2 regions of the Fictibacillus sp. NRS-1165 genome follow, and region 1 is predicted to be linked to the other one. Evidence: riboswitches for the same ligand, from Rfam matches in the RefSeq annotation. Region 1 holds a riboswitch; the other holds the start of a gene.

Evidence for each region. Region 1 has a riboswitch for ZMP and ZTP ahead of ABHN01_RS21895 (phosphoglycerate dehydrogenase). Riboswitches for the same ligand answer to the same signal wherever they lie in the genome.
Region 2: it holds a riboswitch for ZMP and ZTP, as region 1 does, so the genes downstream of both, ABHN01_RS01745 (bifunctional 5,10-methylenetetrahydrofolate dehydrogenase/5,10-methenyltetrahydrofolate cyclohydrolase) here and ABHN01_RS21895 (phosphoglycerate dehydrogenase) in region 1, are expected to answer to the same signal.

What each region holds. Positions count from the first base shown of each region.
Region 1 covers NZ_JBDPNU010000060.1:4,953-8,438, forward strand. Annotated here, with positions in the region: gene fdhF (formate dehydrogenase subunit alpha) at 1-623, shown strand, start outside; gene ABHN01_RS21880 (DUF1641 domain-containing protein) at 598-1,095, shown strand; gene ABHN01_RS21885 (heavy-metal-associated domain-containing protein) at 1,112-1,369, shown strand; gene ABHN01_RS21890 (hypothetical protein) at 1,356-1,478, shown strand; ZMP/ZTP riboswitch at 1,565-1,643, shown strand; gene ABHN01_RS21895 (phosphoglycerate dehydrogenase) at 1,745-2,944, shown strand; gene ABHN01_RS21900 (DUF2512 family protein) at 3,012-3,368, opposite strand; gene mutM (bifunctional DNA-formamidopyrimidine glycosylase/DNA-(apurinic or apyrimidinic site) lyase) at 3,473-3,486, shown strand, end outside.
Region 2 covers NZ_JBDPNU010000004.1:93,414-96,899, forward strand. Annotated here, with positions in the region: gene ABHN01_RS01735 (TVP38/TMEM64 family protein) at 1-88, shown strand, start outside; gene map (type I methionyl aminopeptidase) at 204-950, shown strand; gene ABHN01_RS01745 (bifunctional 5,10-methylenetetrahydrofolate dehydrogenase/5,10-methenyltetrahydrofolate cyclohydrolase) at 1,015-1,863, opposite strand; ZMP/ZTP riboswitch at 1,916-2,005, opposite strand; gene mgtE (magnesium transporter) at 2,146-3,486, shown strand, end outside.

The DNA.
Region 1 (3,486 bases):
ATGGGACTGATACTCCGCTATTATTCGAGGAAAGATTTGGTTTTCCTGATGGCAAAGCAAAACTAGTGGCCGTTGACTGGACTGAGCCTTTCCAGCCTGGAGAAGAATATGACCTGTTTTTAAATAACGGCCGTTTGCTCGAACATTTCCATGAAGGCAACATGACATATAAATCAGAAGGCCTCACTCATAAAGTCCCGCACCCTTGGGTTGAAATCTCTCTGGAGCTTGCTCAAGAACGCAATATTGAAGATGGATCATTAGTAAGCCTGACATCACCCTATGGAAATGTTGAAGTGCGCGCAATCATTACCGACCGAGTCAAAGGGAATGAGCTTTATTTGACAATGAACACTCGGGAAGACAATGAAGCCGTCAACAAATTAACGAGCAGCTACCATGACAAGGTGACACATACCCCTGCGTTTAAGGAAATGGATGTGAAGATGGAGGTGCTGGAATTGAAGGGAGAACCACCACTTCCTGAAGTCAACCACCGTTTTGGCAACCGCATTCCCCAAATCAGTGTCAGGGTGGAAGAAAAATGGAAACGGGATGATTTTACACCTATACAGGATCTTTTTAGGGGGGATGAATATGGCCAAAGCGATCAAGCAAATTAAAAAGAAGAACCATAACCAAGAAGAAGAGCAGGCAGGCGCTGTTGCTTCGATTGTAAAAGAAATCGCAAACAATAGTGATGCGATCCTGACCATGATCGGAATCGTAAAAAACCTTCATGAAATGGGTGCGCTGGATACCATTTCAGCACTAATCGAGAAACGAAATGACGTAGGCGTTATTGCGATTCAGCAAATCAATAAGCCTGAGATGCACAAGACCATAAAAAATGGAATCAACACCTTCAATTTCTTAGGAACGATCGATCCGGAGCAATTGCGTACCATGCTATTTGGGATTACGAAAGGACTTGAGAGAGCATCGGAATCTGTTGGCAAAAAGGAAAATCAAAGTCTTTGGCAAATGGGAAAGGCCATGAGAAATCCAGATACGAGAGCGACTATATCGATGATGATGGATTTTATGCAAGGTATGGGCGAAGGGATGGCAAATGTCCCAACAAATAAAAAATAGGAGGGGGTAGCTTGTCATGGAAACAAGAATGATTAAGATCAAAGATTGTAAAAACGAGCAGGATGCAGATAAGATTTCTCAAGCCCTTCAGCATGTATGGGGCATTGGGCCGTTCCACATCAACCACGAACGGGGAGAAGCAAGTATCAGCTTCGATAAGAAAATGGCGTCCTATGAAGATTTCATTCAAGCGATCCATGAAAGAGGATATTCGGTTGAAGAAATTGATGCATACGAGGGGATGAGAGAGGAGGTACAGGATGAAGAAATGTGAAATCTGCGGTATTGAAGAAAGCCAGAATAACGACCAGACCGATAGTTCACCTAAAATCCTCCATGTTTGTGAGGATTGTCAAAAGGAACGCAAGCTCGACCATTTATGACACCATTATCAAAGAGTGCATTGTAAATAAAGTTTAAAATAGTGGTTGATGGCCACTGAAAATTCTGATAAAATGAAAAAAATCAAAAGGCTATGTGTAACTGGCGAAACACGGATCACCGTGAGGGAGCACATAGTGTCGCAGCCGTTCGCCTGGGCAGAGGTAAGGAGTTAGTTCCCTTACCTCTTTTCTGTTTATTAGAGATTGTGAACGAGTTCTTTGTTTTGGATGAAGAGAAACCATCATAAAAGAGGAGAGAGAACATAATGACGGCAACTACATTAGAAAAAGGCAGAACCATCAAAACGTTAAATAACATTGCTGAAAGGGGGTTAAAGGTATTCAGCAAGGGCGATTACATCATTGACAATGATAATGAAAATCCGGAAGCCATCGTTGTCCGCAGCTTCAACATGCATTCGATCACATTTGGCGATCAGCTAAAAGCCATCGCACGGGCCGGCGCGGGAGTGAATAATATTCCGGTTGATCAGTGCACCGAACGAGGAATCGTCGTTTTTAATACGCCGGGTGCGAACGCAAATGCAGTAAAAGAAATGGTTCTTACGACGTTGATGGCTTCATCCCGAAACCTTTTTGCCGGCGTGGCCTGGACGAAATCATTACAAGGGGAAGGCGAACAAATACCAAAACTTGTAGAAGCCGGAAAAAAACAGTTTGTTGGAAAAGAAATTAAAGGAAAAACGCTTGGGGTTATTGGCTTGGGAGCAATCGGTGCATTAGTCGCGAATGATGCATTGGATTTGGAAATGGATGTCATTGGATTTGATCCCTTCATCTCAGTGGATACCGCCTGGAATCTGTCCCGCAATGTACAGCGTGCCATGACGCTTGAACAGTTATTTGCTGAATCCGATTATATTACGGTTCATGTGCCTTTAACACCTGATACAAAAGGCATGTTTAACGAGAAAGCCTTTAGTGTCATGAAGGCTGGCGTCCATATTCTGAATTTCTCTCGCGGAGAGCTGGTCAATGAAGATGATATGGAGGCGGCACTTGAGAGCGGAACTGTCGGCCAATACATCACAGATTTTCCGAATGAAAAAGTTCTGAAGATGAAAAATACAGTGCCGATCCCACATCTTGGCGCATCAACAAAAGAATCGGAAGAAAACTGCGCCATCATGGCGACTCGTCAGGTGAAGGAGTTCTTGGAAACAGGCAACATTAAAAACTCAATAAACTTTCCAAATGCTTCTTTACCCTATACAGGTAAACTCCGTGTGGCCGCATTTCACGAAAACATTCCCAATATGGTAGGGCAGATCACGCAGGCCGTATCCAGCTACCATATGAACATCGCGGACATGGTGAACCGAAGCCGCGGTGGATATGCCTATACAATGATCGATATTGATAATAAAGTTAACGGTGATGTGATTCCCGGGTTAGAAGACAAGATTAAACAAATTGACGGCATCATTACCACTCGTGTGATTTAATGGGTGGATACGCAAAAGCCTCAATTCCGTTAAGGGATTGAGGCTTTTTTACATGTTAAGTATTGCGTTAGATCGGTTCGCTATGCGCTTTATGAGAAGCTAAGAGATATCGGTGCGTAAAATATTCAACGATGCCCAGCAACAGACTTGTTAACAACGCTCCGTACCATGTAACAGAAGCGTCCCACTGGAAGTTTGAGGCATAATAGACAATGATCCAGGAGACCGCAAAATCGGCAAGTACACTGATCCATAGCGCCCCTCTTCTCAGAATAAAATATTCAAGTGCGACACCCAATACAGCAAGTGTAATTCCAACTACAATGATCTGCCAAAAACTTTCGAAATGAACACCAGGAAAGAAAAAAGCCGAGATGAGTAAAACTATCGGAACCGCAATAAGCTTTAGGATCAAGCTTGTCATGTTATACCTCCTGTCTTGCTGATATTTTATCCAGGATCTTATGTCTCAATACAGTAAAAATGAGACATACTAAACGTCGACTAAAAAGGACAGGAGTGGAGGACATGCCCGAACTTCC
Region 2 (3,486 bases), on a different contig from region 1:
GCTAGGGTTAGCGGTATTTGGCATTTTTGTCCTCTGGCTGGGCGGAAAACTTGTTGAATCGAGAATGAAACAAAGCCACCAGGCGTAAATCAACCACTGATTTGCGCCTTCCGCTGTTTTTAGCCCCTTGTTGGGAACCAATACATAAACAAAGAATATAGTAAGTTTACACTTACTTATTTGCAGGATGGGAAAGGATAATCATGATTATTTACAAGTCAAAAAGCAATATTGAAAAAATGCACAAAGCCGGACAATTATTGGCGAACTGCCACAAAGAGATCAAGAAACTCATCAGTCCGGGAATTTCTACGCTTGATATCGATACATTTGTGGAACGATACCTTAAAGAGCACGGAGCTACACCAGAACAAAAAGGATATCAGGGCTACCCGTTCGCTACATGCGCCTCTGTAAACGACGTCATCTGCCACGGTTTTCCGAACAAGAAGAAACTGAAGTCAGGAGACATCGTGACCATTGATATGGTCGTTAAATTGAACGGCTGGCTCGCCGATTCCGCATGGTCCTATACAGTAGGCGAAGTATCCGAGAAAGCGCGTCATCTCTTGGAAGTTACCGAAAAATCGCTTTACATCGGCATTGAAAAAGCTGTGATCGGCAATCGGATCGGAGACATTTCTCATGCGATCCAGAAATATGCAGAAGGCGAAGGGCTTTCCGTCGTACGCGAGTTTATCGGACATGGGATCGGACGCGTAATGCATGAGGATCCTCAGGTACCCCACGCTGGAACAAAAGGAACAGGGCCTCTCTTAAAAGAAGGGATGGTCCTGACGATCGAGCCTATGCTGAACACAGGCAAACGCTATGTGAAGATCGATAATGACGGCTGGACCGCCCGAACGTATGATGGATCGCTTTCTACTCAGTATGAGCATACGATTGCCATCACGAAAGAAGGTCCTCTCGTTCTGACCGCTCAATAATAGCAATAAACGATAACCACAAAAAACGGATTCGCGAACAATCTGCGGATCCGTTTTTTCTATGTTACTTATTCTCCAATTTTTTCTCGGCAGCATCCACCGTATGCTTTAGCAGCATGGCGATAGTAACAGGGCCGACACCTTTGGGAACAGGGGTTATCGCCCCGGCATTTTTCTCACATGCTTCATAGTCAGCATCACCGATGTTTCCAGGGTTATAGCCGGCATCCATGACTACGGCCCCTTGTTTAATCCAATCCCCCTGAATGAACTTAGGTTTTCCGACCGCTGCGACGACAATATCAGCCTGCTTTACAATCTCACCTAAATTTTGGGTATAGGAATGGCAAGTGGTTACAGTCGCGTTTCGGTTAAGGAGAAGCATGGACACCGGTTTGCCAAGAATTGGGCTCCTGCCAACAACAACAGCGTGCTTGCCCTCAATTGCAATGTCATAAAAATCCATGATGGCCATGATGGCTGCAGGTGTACAGGATGGATAGCTCCCAAATCCGAATGAAGTCTGGCCAAATCCCCAGCTTGTTACGCCATCTACATCTTTTTCAATGTCGATCGCTTCAAAGGCGGCTCTTTCATCAATGTGAGAAGGCACCGGATGCTGAAGCAGGATGCCGTGAACGTTTTCGTCTTGATTTAATTCGTGAATGGTGTTGAGTAAATCTTCTGTGGTGATGTCGGCAGAAAGGTGAATTCTCTTGGATATGATTCCAAGCTTTTCACACGCGTTGCCTTTCATCTTCACATAGGTAGCGGAAGAAGGATCATCCCCGACTAAAACAGTCGCCAAACAAGGTGTGATCCCTTTGCTGGTGATTGAATCCACTCTTTTTTTAAGCTGCTCTTTAATTTCCGCAGCGACACGGCTGCCATCAAGTATTAGCTTGTTTTCCATCCAATTACCTCCTGAGAATAGAAAAAAGGCAAGGAATGATACATTGATCCCTTACCTCTGCCCAGACGAACGGCTTTTTAGGTTAAAACTGCAGCTTCCTTGTGGTCAATTCCACACGTTCTCGTCAGTTGCTGCTCTTTAATTTCTTATGTTGATTTGATTATACCTCATGTGCTCGTCCGGATTCAATACACCGGTGCACGATTTTTAAAATACTATGTTGCATTCGCAGTTTCTTGGAGATTCTTATATAATAGGAACGATATCAAGGGGGTGACATTCGTGTTCAAGGAAATGACGGAAAATCAAATTCTGCTGTATGTTATAAAAAGTTTGAAAGAACTTCGGAAGAAACAGTTTCAGGAATTAATGGATGAGCTCCATCCCTATGACATTGCAGAAGTCTATAGAACGCTGCCTGAAAAACACCGGCATAAATTTCTTACCTTCCTGACGACAAGGCAGCTGGCTTCTCTTCTCCAGCAACTTGACAGCCATTATCAGATTGAGATACTTCACAAATTGGGAATCGAGCGGTCCTCTCATATCATGAATGAGATGGAAAACGATGACCTCGCCGACCTGCTGAGCAACTTTTCGTTTGAAGAGATTCAGGATTTTCTTGCATCCATGAGGGCGGATGAATCCCGTACGGTCCAATCTCTCATGCAATATCCTGCCGACACGGCCGGCGGAATCATGACCAACAGGTTCGTATGGATTCCGCAGATGTTTACGGTGCGGGATGCGGTCGATAAACTGAAAACGTTCGCAGGTTTTGCTGAAAATATTTATTATTTGTATGTGATTAATGAAGAAAAGCAGCTAGCCGGTGTCGTCTCCTATCGGGATCTGCTGCTGGCTGACATCAACGATCGGATTGAGGACATCATGTTCACCCGGGTCATCTCAGTTGAAGCTGACATGGACCAGGAGGAAGTGGCACGCACCATTGAAAAGTATGATTTTATTGCTGTTCCTGTTGTGGACGATAATGACGTTTTACTTGGGATTGTAACGGTAGATGATGTACTTGATGTTTTAATTGAGGAAGCAAATGAGGACATTGAAAAATTATCTGCTTCAGGAAAGTCCATCGACTTTAGCACGAGTGCTTTTGTAGCTTCCTACCGCCGGCTTCCGTGGCTCATTCTCCTTCTGTTTATCGGTATCATCTCCGGCAGTATCATTTCAGCTTTTGAAGGTACGCTGTCAAAGGTCGTTTCGCTCGCTTTTTTCATGCCGATGATCGCTGGAATGACGGGTAATACTGGAACGCAATCACTGGCGGTCGTGGTCCGGGGGCTTGTTTCTAATGATATTGATAAAAAAGTGATCTGGCGCCTTATTTTCCGAGAATTCGGTGTAGGATTAATCATTGGCACGACCTGCGGAATCTTGATCGCACTGGTTGCTTATTTCTGGCAGGGAAATGCCATCCTGGGGCTCGTCGTCGGCAGCTCGCTATTTTTGACGCTCATCATTGGGACACTTGCAGGAACACTGATCCCGCTTCTTTTATATCGCTTTAACGTGGATCCTGCTGTTGCTTCAGGACCCTTGATCACAACGCTTAACGACATTTTTTCATTGCTTGTCTATTTCGGAACCGCATCAATCTTT